Aminivibrio sp.: one gene and its partner. Each later gene encodes a partner of the first gene's protein in a complex. Links are inferred from orthologs where the notes say so. Each region holds a gene or a part of one and is shown on either strand. Other genes may lie near its edges. The genes, in order: mnmE and mnmG.

The links.
Region 2: the proteins of mnmE (region 1) and mnmG are in contact, whole or in part, in a solved structure (PDB 9HIP), measured with the Escherichia coli proteins. The link is inferred for Aminivibrio sp. from one-to-one orthologs.

Annotation. Positions count from the first base shown.
Region 1 is NZ_JAESIH010000051.1:88,491-94,605, forward strand. The notes cover bases 1,566-4,458. They hold mnmE (tRNA uridine-5-carboxymethylaminomethyl(34) synthesis GTPase MnmE), read right to left. Parts: upstream 3,771-4,458; coding sequence 2,361-3,770; downstream 1,566-2,360. Other genes in these bases: JMJ95_RS08240 (leucyl aminopeptidase), read left to right, coding at 1,566-2,320; JMJ95_RS08250 (PLP-dependent aminotransferase family protein), read right to left, coding at 3,891-4,458. Also shown: JMJ95_RS08235 (DMT family transporter), read left to right, coding at 1-834; more of JMJ95_RS08240, read left to right, coding at 857-1,565; more of JMJ95_RS08250, read right to left, coding at 4,459-5,114; JMJ95_RS08255 (M48 family metallopeptidase), read right to left, coding at 5,583-6,115. UniProt on the Escherichia coli protein: Exhibits a very high intrinsic GTPase hydrolysis rate. Involved in the addition of a carboxymethylaminomethyl (cmnm) group at the wobble position (U34) of certain tRNAs, forming tRNA-cmnm(5)s(2)U34.
Region 2 is NZ_JAESIH010000027.1:35,592-41,750, forward strand. What follows is about bases 2,016-4,952. They hold mnmG (tRNA uridine-5-carboxymethylaminomethyl(34) synthesis enzyme MnmG), read right to left. Parts: upstream 4,470-4,952; coding sequence 2,562-4,469; downstream 2,016-2,561. Other genes in these bases: JMJ95_RS03200 (PAS domain S-box protein), read left to right, coding at 2,016-2,088; JMJ95_RS03205 (DciA family protein), read right to left, coding at 2,099-2,584; JMJ95_RS03215 (DNA replication/repair protein RecF), read right to left, coding at 4,506-4,952. In the rest of the region: more of JMJ95_RS03200, read left to right, coding at 1-2,015; more of JMJ95_RS03215, read right to left, coding at 4,953-5,561; dnaN (DNA polymerase III subunit beta), read right to left, coding at 5,565-6,159. UniProt on the Escherichia coli protein: NAD-binding protein involved in the addition of a carboxymethylaminomethyl (cmnm) group at the wobble position (U34) of certain tRNAs, forming tRNA-cmnm(5)s(2)U34.

The DNA of each region.
Region 1 (6,115 bases):
ATCAAGGTTGCGGTCGCGGAAGTCTCCTTCACGACTCTGATCTGGCTCCGTTTCGGGACAGGAGTGGCGGCGCTGCTCCTGTCCCTTCTTCTCAGGGGAAGGATTCGCTTTCTTCCCCTGAAGGAAGCGGCTGTCTTCGCCGGGCTGGGTTTTCTCGGGGTCTTTTTTCACAACGCTCTCCAGGCATTTGCCCTGAAAACCGTCTCGGCGGGCATGTCGGGGCTCATCGTGGCCGCGAACCCCATCGCCATAGCCCTCCTGGGGGCCCTTATTCTCGGCGAGAGGCTCGACGGGAGAAAGAAAGGCGGGATCCTTCTAGCTGCTTTCGGTGTGCTGGTCATTCTCTCCAAAGGCGACCCCGGCGTCTTCCTGAGGAGAGGCTACAGCCGGGGAGAGTTGCTCATGGTGGTCAGTGTCTTTTCTTGGGGGCTTTTTTCCGTCTTTTCCCGGAAGGCTCTCAGGAAAACCTCCCCTGAACTCGGGATGGCTTATGCCCTTTCTTTCGGATGGCTGTTCGCCACCCTTCCCTTTCTCTTTTTCGGAGGGGTTTCGGAAATCCGGTCCATTTCTCCGGGAGCCTGGGCCAATATCCTGTTTCTCGGGGTGTGCTGCTCCGCCCTTGCCTATCTTTTCTGGTACGATGCCCTCCGGGAGCTTCCCGCATCCGAGGCGGGAAGCTTCCTCTACATCAATCCCGTGGTGGCCGTGCTTCTCTCAGCGGCCTTTCTCGGCGAGACCGTCACCCTTTCCATGATTGCCGGAGGTGTTCTTGTTTTCACCGGAGTATGGTTCGTCAACACGAAAAAAATAGCATCCCCTGCAGGGGAAAAATGAGTATTCAAGGAGTGTGAATTCAATGAAGACAACAGCATCTCCCCTTTCCGGCGGAATCGTGTCCGGGAGCGGGGCCGCGGCTTTGTATGTATTTTCGGGAGAACCTCTCCCGGAGGGCATCCTTTCACCCGAAGACGCGGCGGCGGCTGCGGCCCTGCTCGATGATCCCTCGTTCGGAGCGAAAAAAGGAAAGATCGCGAAGACCCTCCTTCCGGGTTCTTCCCTTTCGCTGCTCTACCTTGTCGGCCTTGGTGAAAGAAAGGATTTCGGGGAGGACGGCGTACGTTCCAGGACGGCGGAACTTGTCCGGAGGGCGAAAGGGGACGGGGTATCCCGCATTTCCGCCCTCCTGCCGGTTCCTTCAGACCGGAACGTGAGCTGTGCCGTGGCGGAGGGAGTGGAGCTAGGAAGCTATTCCTTCGAAAAATACAAGACCCGGAAGGAGGAAGACAGGCTTCCCGAACCGGATGAATTTATCCTGTACTGCGGCGACGAGGAAGGGCTCTCCCTGGGAAAAATGCTCGCGTGCGCCCAGAACATGGCCCGCGACCTGGCCAACGAGCCGGGGAACAGGTCCAACCCCGTGACGCTGGCAGAGTATGCCCTTGCAGAAGCCCGGGATTTCGGCCTTGAGGCGGAAGTCTGGGACGAAAGGAAAATTCTTGAAGAGGGGATGGAGGGGCTTTATTCCGTGGGAATGGCATCCTCGACGCCCCCGAGGCTGGTCCGTCTCTCTTGGAAACCCGAAGGAAAACATCTCCGGAAAGTGGTCTTCGTCGGGAAGGGCATCACCTTTGACAGCGGGGGACTGAACATCAAGCCCGGCGACTTCATCCGGTCCATGAAGAGCGACAAATCCGGGGCGTGCAATGTTTTTGCCCTGCTCCGCGCTGCGGCGAAAATGAAGCTTCCCATGGAGGTTCACGGAATAGTGCCCCTCGCGGAGAACATGCCGGGCGGCAAGGCGTTCCGTCCCGACGATATTCTCCGGATGAGGAACGGCAAAACCGTGGAAATCGACAACACCGACGCCGAGGGGCGGCTTATCCTCGCCGACGCCCTGAGTTACGCTTCGGAACTCCGCCCCGATGTCATCATCGACATGGCAACCCTTACCGGAGCCTGTGCTGTGGCCCTGGGAACGTCCATTGCCGGCCTCTTTACCCCTGACGATGGTCTTGCCAAGGACCTTCTCGAAGCAGGAAAGACGAGGGGAGAACGACTGTGGCGGCTTCCTGAGGATGATGAGAGGATAGCGGAATCCATGAAGTCCCCCGTGGCGGACCTTGTGAATTCAGGAAGCAGATACGGCGGGGCCATCTTTGCTGCACGGTTTCTTCGAGAGTTCGTCGGGGAGGGGATCTCCTGGGCCCATCTCGACATTGCGGGTGTAGACTTCAACAAGGACGAGTATTCTGTCTACGGCAAGGGAGCCAGCGGTTTCGGCGTCAGGACCTGCCTGCAGTACCTTTTGTCCATCCTGTAGCTCCAGAACGGGGAGGAGCCTCAGAACTCCTCCCCGCGGCTTATTTTCCCACGCAGAACTGGCTGAAAATGTAGTCGAGCAGGGTATCGTCGCCGGAAATGCCGAGAAGACGTTCCATGGCGGACCGGGCCTCGCTGACGCAGGATCCGGCGATGTCCTGTCCCAGCCCTGCTTCAAGGGCCGCGGAGGCATCCTTGAGAAAACCGATGGCGGCACGGATCTCGTTCACCTGCCTGGCGGACGTGTTCAGCCCCGAATCCAGAGCCCCTCCGCCTGCAATGGAGGAGACCACGGCATCCTTCAGATTGTCCAGTCCGGTTCCCTTCTTTGCAGATATGGAAAGTATGGGACTTTCGGGCAGAAGCTCGGAAATCGCCTCTTCTGTGGTTCTTCCGGTATCATCCTTTCCGGGAGGAAGGTCCGATTTGTTCACTGCCACCACGTGGACGAGATCCCGCAGCCGTTCCGCCATGTCAAAGTCGAAGGGGGCCGGAGGAGCGCTTCCGTCGACCACCCAGATGCGCACGTCAGCATTCGTGAAGGCCTCCTCGGCCAGGGAGATCCCGATGGCCTCCACCTCGTCTGAGGGTACTCCCATTCCGGCCGTGTCAACCAGGCGAAGGGGTATGCCGCGGTATGTGAGCACTTCCTCGATGAGGTCCCTTGTGGTGCCGGGAATGGCCGTGACAATCGCCCTCGACTCCCTGAGAAGAGCGTTGAGAAGGGAAGATTTCCCCACGTTCGGCCTGCCCACGATGGCCACCCTGATCCCTTCCCGGAGAAGAAACCCCGTGGCGCATCGGTCCAGCAGGTCCTCCAGACTTTGGCGGATTGTCTGGAGGGAATGGTCCGTATCCTCGTCGCTTCCGTAGGGGAGGTCTTCCTCAGGAAAGTCGAGGGAAACTTCCATTTTCCCCGAGAGAGCCAGCAGCTCGTCGTAGATGTCCTTCGCAAAGGAAGCAAGTTCTCCCTTCAACGTCCGGGCTGCGGCCCGGAGAGCCTCGTCGCTCCGGGAGCGGATGATCCCCAGGACAGCTTCCGCCTGGGTCAGGTCGATCCTGCCGGACAGGAACGCCCGTTTCGTGAACTCTCCGGGCTCGGCGAGGCGGGCTCCCCGGCAGAGGAGAATCTCCAGGCATTTCTGAGCTACCAGGGTGCCGCCGTGGGTGTGGATTTCCACAACTTCTTCCCCCGTGTAGCTTTTCGGGGGGGCAAACCACACGGCGAGTACTTGGTCGATGGCGACACCCTTTTCGTCGAGAAGATAGCCGTTCCGGAGGTATCTGGAGGGAATTTCCGCAAGAGGGACGGCAAGAGAAAGCTGCCTGTCGGCAAGAACCCTCGCTTCCGGTCCAGACAGGCGGACAATGGCTATGCCCGCTTCACCCCAGGCTGTAGCAATGGCGGCAATAGTATCTCTTTCACCGATGTGCGGACTCATCGAACCCATCGTTCTCTCCCCCTCCGGCTTCTTTTCCGCTCACTTTGGTATATTACATCAAATTTCCCCCGGACGCAGAAAAAATCCCCCCTTTTTCGGGGGGGATTTTTTCTGCGTCCGGGGGAAATCTCAGTGTACGGCTGGAATGGCCAGTTCGTTGACCGCCTCGGCGAGGCGCTTCACGCCCTCCTCGATGATTTCCGGGGACGGGAAGGTGTAGCACAGCCGCGCATTGTGGATGCCGGCGCCTGCGGTAGGGCAGAAAGGGTCACCGGGAACAAAGGCCACTTTCTTCTCGATGGCCCTTTTGAAAAGATCATTAGTGTTTACCGTGGGGAATTTCAGCCAGTAAAAAAAGCCCCCTTCCGGCTTGACCCAGGTGACTCCCAGGGGCGCGAGGTGTTTCTCGAAGCTCTTTTCCATGGCGTCCCGTTTCACCTTGTAGTTGTCGATGATCACTGGGAGATGGCGGTCAAGGTGGCCGTTGATGCAGTACTCCGCTACCAGGGCCTGGGTGATGGTGCTGGAGCACAGATCGGTCCCCTGTTTGAACACTGTGAGATTCCGGATGATTTCCTTCGCCCCCGTTACCCATCCTACGCGGGTTCCTGGTGACAGGATCTTCGAGAAGGACCCGGCATAGATTACGCCTCCCTGGTCGTGGAACGAGAATATGGACGGCAGATGGTCGCCTTCGTACCTGACATACCCATATGGATCGTCCTCGAAAATGGGGATATTGTATTGTTTGGAAATATCCACAAGTTTTTTTCGCCGTTCCACGGACATGGTCGATCCGCCGGGGTTGTGGAAATTCACGATAGTGTAGATGAACTTGATCTTCTTCCCTTCTGAGCGGGCTTTTTCGATGATGCCGGGGAGAAGGTCCACCTGCATCCCGTTGCGGTCAGTGGGAACACCGAGGAAGCTGCCGCCGTGGTTGAAGAACACGGTGAGAGCGGCAAGGTAGGATGGGTCTTCGGTAATAACGTAATCCCCCTTGTCGATCATGGACCATGCGAAAAGGTCAAGGGCCTGCTGGGAGCCGGTGGTAATCAGCATTTCTTCAGGTGCGACCTTCCGCCCCATCCGGGGGGCAGTCCATGCTGCAAGGAATTCCTTGAGTGGGGGATATCCTTCGGTGGTACCGTACTGAAGAAGTTCCTTACCCTGATCCTTGAGGATGTGGGCCCCCTCGTAGAACTGGTCCACCGGGAAAACTTCGGGGGCAGGCATGCCTCCCGCGAAGGAGATCATGCCGGGCTGCTTGATCACTGCCAGCATTTCCCGGATCGGTGACGGCCGGTTGTTCTTCGCCACGGAACTGAAGTTGTCCTGCCAAATCCCGCTCATTTCTTCGCCTCCCTTAATTTGTCCGCTTCTTCACTAATTATTCGGATTTTACGCCATAGAAACAAAAAAACCGATAATACAACTATATTATAGCACGAAGAAGGGAAGCGGCGTAACCTAAATCCGCTCATTTTTCAGGCAGAGGGAGTGTCGCCGGGCATACGGTGAATTCGCCCTCCCCAGGGGAGAAGAGATCTCGCTCCGCGCTCTTTGCGGAGAGGCCCCTGGGGAAGGGCGCCTGAGGCGAGAGAAACCGACACGGATGTCGGTTTCACAGGCAGGCAGCCGGCGAACGCGGGGAGCCGCGGGACTCGCTTGGGCAGTTGTCACGAACGACAATTCGCCCCCCCGCCCAATCGGTCCCTGTGACACTCCCCGCTGGGGTGCGGATTTAGGGAAGCGAAAGGCTGTTGTGTTGCACAGGTTCCGGTTTCTGAAACAGCGACAATTATTGGATCGTTTATTTCGTCATTTTCGTGGTTCTATCGCCGATGCGTTATTTCTCAGGTGAAGAAGCCGCCTGTCCGTAGGGGGGTGGGAGTTGAATCCGTTCGGAGAGGTCTTGTACCCTGCGGCCTTTATTTTTTCCATTGCCCGGACGAGTCCCCACGGGCTGTAACCGGCGGCGAAGGCTGTCTGGATGCCGTAGTCGTCCGCGGCCACTTCCTGTTCCCTGCTGAAGCCCGATTCCGCCAGGGCCATGCCGACGCCTCCGACAATCTCACGGGCAGCATTTCCTTCAAAGGCACGGGAAAGAAGTCCCCAGAGGAGGCTGCGCCCTACGGAACTGTTGTAATGTCCAAGCTGTATGTGCCCAACCTCGTGGGCGAGAATGCCCGCTATTTCGTCCTCGTGGTCGAGTATGGCCATCAGCCCGGTAGTGACATGGACCGAATGATTGCCTGGCGAAAACTCCACCCATGCGTTAGGTTCCTTTTTGTTCTCGAAGTTGACCGGTTCATGCTCGATTCCTGCCGCTGCTGAAATGGTCTTCCAGGCGC
Region 2 (6,159 bases), on another replicon or contig:
GTCAGGGGGAGCGCGGGGGAATTCTGGTACAGGATTACCAAGAGCCCCATCTTCGATGATAAAGGAAACATAGAGGGCATCGTGGGGTGCGGATTCGATATCACCACCCTCAAAGAGATTTCCCAGTCCCTCGCCGGGAGCGAGAAACGGTTCCGGTCCCTGGCCGAAGATATGCCGATTCTCATTTCCACCGGCCTTCCCGATGGAACAATCCTCTACGCCAACGCCGCATACTGCCGGTGGTTCGGCAGGGAGCAGCAAGATATCCCAGGTTCTTCCTTCCTGGATTTCCTTCATACCGACGACAGGGCGGCTGTGGAGAAAACCCTTTCTTCCCTTACTCCGGAGCAATCGTCTTTTTCCATGGAGCTTCGGGTGTTCGCCCCCGACGGCTCCCTGCGGTGGCAGCGGTGGATCAACAGGGCTTTCTTCGACCCCTCGGGAAAGCTCCAGTTCATCCAGACCGTGGGGGAGGACATCACTGAGAGAAAAAACGCCGAAGAGGAAATCAGGGCCGCCAGGGACGAGGCGGAAAGGGCGAGCGCCGCCAAATCGGAGTTCGTGGCCAGCATAAGCCACGAGATCCGGACACCCATGAACGGCGTTCTGGGCATGTCGGAACTCCTCCTGGAAACGCCTCTCAACTCATCCCAGCGCAGCCTCGCAGGGATGATCCACGAGAGCGCCCAGCAGCTCCTCGTCGTCCTCAACGACCTTCTGGACTTCTCCAAGATCGAGTCGGGAACGTTCGGCCTCTCCATTCTTCCTTTCTCCATCCGCAGGACCCTGGAAGACACGGTCGTTCCCTTTCTGTCCCAGGCCGCGGATAAGGGATTGTCCCTCTCCATGGAAGCGGACCCTGCCCTTCCTGCTGTCCTGCTGGGAGATCCCATACGGATCCGTCAGATACTCACGAATCTCCTGAGCAATGCCCTGAAATTCACGGAAAAGGGATCGGTCACCCTCTCGGTCAGGCTCCTCGGAATGGAGGACGGGGAGGCGAAAATAGCCTTCTCGGTCGTCGATACGGGCATCGGCATTCCGGAAGAATTTATGGGTGAAATTTTTACGCCCTTCAGGCAGGGGGAGACGTTCCGGAACAGAAAATACGGCGGCACAGGGCTCGGCCTGTCCATCTCCAGGAAACTCGTGGAGATGATGGGGAGCGGCCTGTCGGTGGAAAGCACGCCGGGGAGGGGCTCCGCCTTCTCCTTCGTCCTGTCGCTGAAGGCCGGAAACTCCGCGGGGGAGAACGACACACCGGGAGAAAGAGCCTCCGTTCCGGCGTTAGGAAACGAAGGGGGTGAAAGAAAACCATCCGTTCTGGTGGTGGACGACAACAGGGTGAACAGGGAACTGGTGAGGCTGCTTCTGGAAAAGGGGGGCTACCTGCCGGAGACGGCCTCCGACGGGCGAGAGGCCGTGGAACGGCTATCCAGGAAACGGTTCGACCTGGTGCTCATGGATATCCAGATGCCCGAGATGGACGGTTACGAATCCACCGCCTTCATCCGGGACCCCGGGTCTCCGGTGCTGGACCACCAGGTTCCCATAGTGGCCCTGACCGCCCACGCCGTGAAAGGGTTCGCCGATGAATGTCTGAAAAAGGGAATGAACGACTATCTTCCCAAGCCCTTTTCATCGAACGAACTCCTGGGGCTGCTCTACAAGTGGATTTCTTCCGCAGGTACTCCGGCCGGGGATTACGGAGTTCCCCCCTTTGCCGGCAGGGACCAGAAAAAAGGGGAGGATCCCGTCTTCGATGCGGACAGTTTCTTCGCCAGACTTCTGGGGGACCGGGACGAGGGAAAGATGCTCCTGGAGTTGTTTCTCGAAGCGGTGCCGGAGGACCTGGAGGCCCTGGCCGACGCCATTGAACGGGAGGATTTGCGGGCCTGCGCGAAAATAGCCCATACCATCAAGGGAACCGCATCCAACGGGTGCGCCCCGGAACTCAGCCGAGCAGCGAAATCCATCCAGTCGGAGGCGGAAAACGGCCGTTCCGGAGAGCTTCCGGAGCTGTTTTCCAGGCTCCTGTTCCATTTCTCCCTCGTGGCGGAGGCCATGAAGAAAGAGCTGAACAGCTGAAAAAACCTCCCTACTTGTCGGGAAACCGCATGCGGTAGAGGGTCATGAGGGAGGCAAACCTGCGGGCAAGGTTCTCCCGCTCCGGGGAAAACTTATTCTTCACTTCCTCGAACGCCCTGTCCACATCCTCTTTTTTCGGCTTCACCAGAGCCGGTTCCCCCCGTTTTCCGGCCCTGGGAGAGGGAGAGGTTTTGCCCACCACCACCTTCACGGCGGTTACCTTCACCCCGGTGATCTTCGATGCCTCACGGGCCACGGAGGCTCCCCTCATGGAGAGAGCCTTCGCAGAAGAAGGGCTGTCCGCTTTCACGAGCAGTACCCCTTTTTCAATGTCGTCGGGCCAGGTCTTTTTCGCCAGCATGGGGCCCACCGCAGTGGCCCATGTGTCCCTCAGGCCCGGAAGGGCGAGTTTTTCCTCCGCTCCCTTGGGCATGACCAGGTCCAGGAGGGCGGCCACAGGTCCCGGAACACCTTTACTGCGCCTGATATTCCTCATCGTCCGCTTCCCTCCGCGACAGCGAATTGAGGTACACCGACAGAAGATGAATGTCCGTGGGCGTCACCCCGGAAATGCGACCAGCCTGCCCCAGGGTGAGGGGACGGATTGCCTCCAGCTTCTGCCTGCTTTCGGCGAGGAGGCCGGAAATGGAGGAATAGTCGATATCACCGGGAAGGCGGACCTCTTCCATCCTCGACAGCCGTGCCACCTGCCGGTGTTGCCGGTCGATGTACCCCTCGTATTTTACCTCCACCTCGAGGGCCTGGACTTCTTCTCCCCGGAGAGGCTCCGGCGAAGGAGAAAACTTCTCCACCAGGGAATAGGGTACCCTTGGCCGGCGCAGCAGGTCTGCCGCCGTCACCGTCTCCGAAAGGGGAGCCGAGCCCAGGGCCGCTAGGGCGGCGTTCAATCCCTCCGAAGGCGAAATCCTCGCTTTTTCGAGCCTTTCCGCTTCAGTATCGATCCGCTTCCACTTTAAAAGCAGCAGGTTCCATCGTTCATCGCCGATGAGGCCTATCTTCCTCCCTATGGGGGAAAGCCGGCGGTCGGCGTTGTCATGGCGCAGCAGCAGCCTGTGTTCGCACCGGCTGGTGAGCATCCGGTAAGGTTCCTTCGTTCCCTTGGTGACCAGGTCATCCACCAGCACCCCGAGATAGGCATCGGAACGGGAAAGAACCGTCGGCTCCTCTCCCCTGGCCTTCAGGGCGGCGTTGATGCCCGCCAGGAGTCCCTGGGCGGCGGCCTCCTCGTACCCCGACGTGCCGTTGATCTGCCCGGCGCAGAAGAGCCCTTCCACCCTTTTCGTCTCCAGAAAGGGGTGGAGCTGGGTGGGGATAACGTAATCGTACTCTATGGCATACCCGGGACGGGTGATGTGGGCATTGCCGCACCCCGGAAGGGAATGGACCATGGCAACCTGTACGTCATAGGGAAGGCTCGTGGAAAAATTCTGCACATAGACCTCCCTGTTTCCCCGGGAGACGGGTTCAAGAAAAATAAGATGGCTTTCCTTCTCGGGAAACTTGATGACCTTATCCTCGATGGAAGGGCAGTACCGCGGTCCCGCCCCCTCCATCCAGCCCATGTAAAGGGGAGAACGGTGGAGGTTTTCCCTGATGATGTCGTGGGTCCGGGGATTGCTCCTCGTGAGGTGGCAGAAATACCCCTCGTGGATTTTTCCCTCCCCCCAGAGGGAAAAAGCGAGAGGTTCCGGGGCGCTTCCCTGGGCGGTAAGGGACAAAAGGTCCAAGGAATCGACATGAAGCCTCGGGGTGGTGTCGGTGCGCATCCTTCCCGTTTCCAGGCCGGCTTCCCGGAGAGACCCGGTGAGTTCCTCCGCCGGAACCTGCCCGAGAGGACCCGAAGGAAAACTGTCCATGCCAATGTAAACCTTGCCTCCAAGATAGGTCCCAGTGGCGAGCACTACTGTTTTCCCCTCGTAGACAAGACCGTATTTCGTCCTGACACCCCTGATCCTGCCCTTTTCCGTCCAGAGGTCGGTCACCACGTCCTGGTGAACGTCCAGGTTCTTTTGGGTCTCCACGGCGAGGGTGTAATGGGCGGCATAATCCCGGAGGTCGCACTGGGCACGGAGCGCCCGGACGGCGGGTCCCTTGGACGTGTTCAGCCAGCGGACCAGCATGGCGGACCTGTCGGCCGCCTCAGCCTGCTCTCCTCCGAGGGCGCTTCCTTCCCTGACGAGGTGCCCCTTCGCCGGTCCCCCGATGGAAGGGTTGCAGGGCATAAGGGCCGTGTTGTCCAGGTAGAGGTTGAGCTGGAGTACCGCCGCTCCCATCCGCGCCGCGGCGAGGGCCGCCTCGCACCCGGCGTGTCCTCCTCCCACCACGATGACGTCATATTTTTTTTCACAGACTATTGCCATTGCCTTCTCTTCCTTTCAGAACCCGATCACCTGTTCTCAGCGGCAGGGAAGCACCGCTCCATCCTCCACTTTCCACATTCTGCCGGGCCACTCGTTTCCCGGCATCTCCGCCGCCGCCGCCACAACCTGCCACCCAGTTCCCGCCAGGGAGGCCACGGTTATTTTCCGTCCTTCCCGGTCGAGCTCGGAGGCTATTTCATCGAGAAGTATCAGGGGCTTCCGCCTCAACCGTGCCTCCACAGCTTTACCCGCAGCAAGCATAATAGCAACGGAGGCCCTTCGCATCTGGCCTCTGCTGAAAAAAACCGCCGCTTCCCGTCCGCCCGTCCGGACCAGGAGGTTATCCCGATGAGGGCCTACCAGGGAAAGGCAGCTTTTCTTTTCCCTCTCGCTCCAGGATTCGAGAGAATTCCACCAGTCATCGAGGGGATCTTCCGTTCCCGAACCCCCTCCCCGGATATGGGCAAGCTCCAGAGGAGCTGGGGAAAGGTCCGGAAAATGGGCCAGCCCGAGGGAAAGAAGTCCTACAGCCTCTTCCCTGCACGACCAAATCCACGCCGCCAGGGGAGCCATGGCCCTGGATACGGGCTCCGTTCTTTTGCCCGCCCTGAGGAGAACGGTTCTGTGGCGGACCACCCTCCGAAAATCGCTGATCCTCCTGGCGTACTGAGGAAAAAGAAGAGCACATATCCTATCCAGAAAATTGCGACGAATAGAGGGAGATCCGTCCAACAGGGCCATATCCCCGGGGAGAAAGGCGAGGGCGGGAACCCTCGCCCGGACCTCGGGAAAGGAAACCCTCTTTCCGTCGCACTTCACCACGGTGGAACCGCCGACAGCCATGGCGAGAAACAGGTCTTCCTCGCCGCAGAAGGAACCGGTGATATACGCCCTGTCGCCTTCCCCCCGCCAGGAGGGAAGGTCTTTTCTTTCGCCGAAAGGACCCCATCCCGTCAGAAGATGGAGTCCTTCAAGACAATTGGTCTTCCCTGCCCCGTTTTTTCCGGTGACCAGGTTCAGTCCCGGTTCCCAGGAAATCCTGACAGGAGAAAGATTGCGGAAGTTTCTTACAAGATACTCGGAGCACCACATGTCCTATTCTGTGGAAACATCCTCCTCTTCCCCGTTGTTTTCCTCGAAGGAGAGGTCGCTTTCCGTAAGCTTGATGGGCATGACCATGTACAGGAAGTCCTTCTGGTCGGGCCGGAGCATGGTCATCTGTCCATCGGAGCCGTTGAAGCTGATGAAAGCCCGGTCGCCGTAGAGGGCCTTCAACCCGTCGAGAAGAAATCCCACGTTGAAAGCCACCGTCAGGGGTTCCCCTTCGATCTTTCCGTCGAGGATTTCCTCCACCGCTCCTGTTTCGGGCGCTTTTCCCATGAGGACGAGGTCTCCCCGGGGAGAAAGACGGAAGAGAACCATTCGGCTGAATTCCCTGACGATAATATCAACCCGCTCGAGGGCCGCCACGAGGGCGTCCCGATTCACGTCAATGCTTGTGGTGCTTTGGGGGTTCAGGATCTTTTCGTAGTTCGGGAATGCAGCCTCCACCCTCCGGACGGAGAATTCAAGGTTGCCCATCTGAAAGAAAACCAAGGTGGTATCGGCGAGAATCCGTATGGGGGTTTCTCCCTCAATGGAGGAAAGTAACCGCTGCAGTTCCTTCAGTCCGGTAATGGGCAGAAGAAAA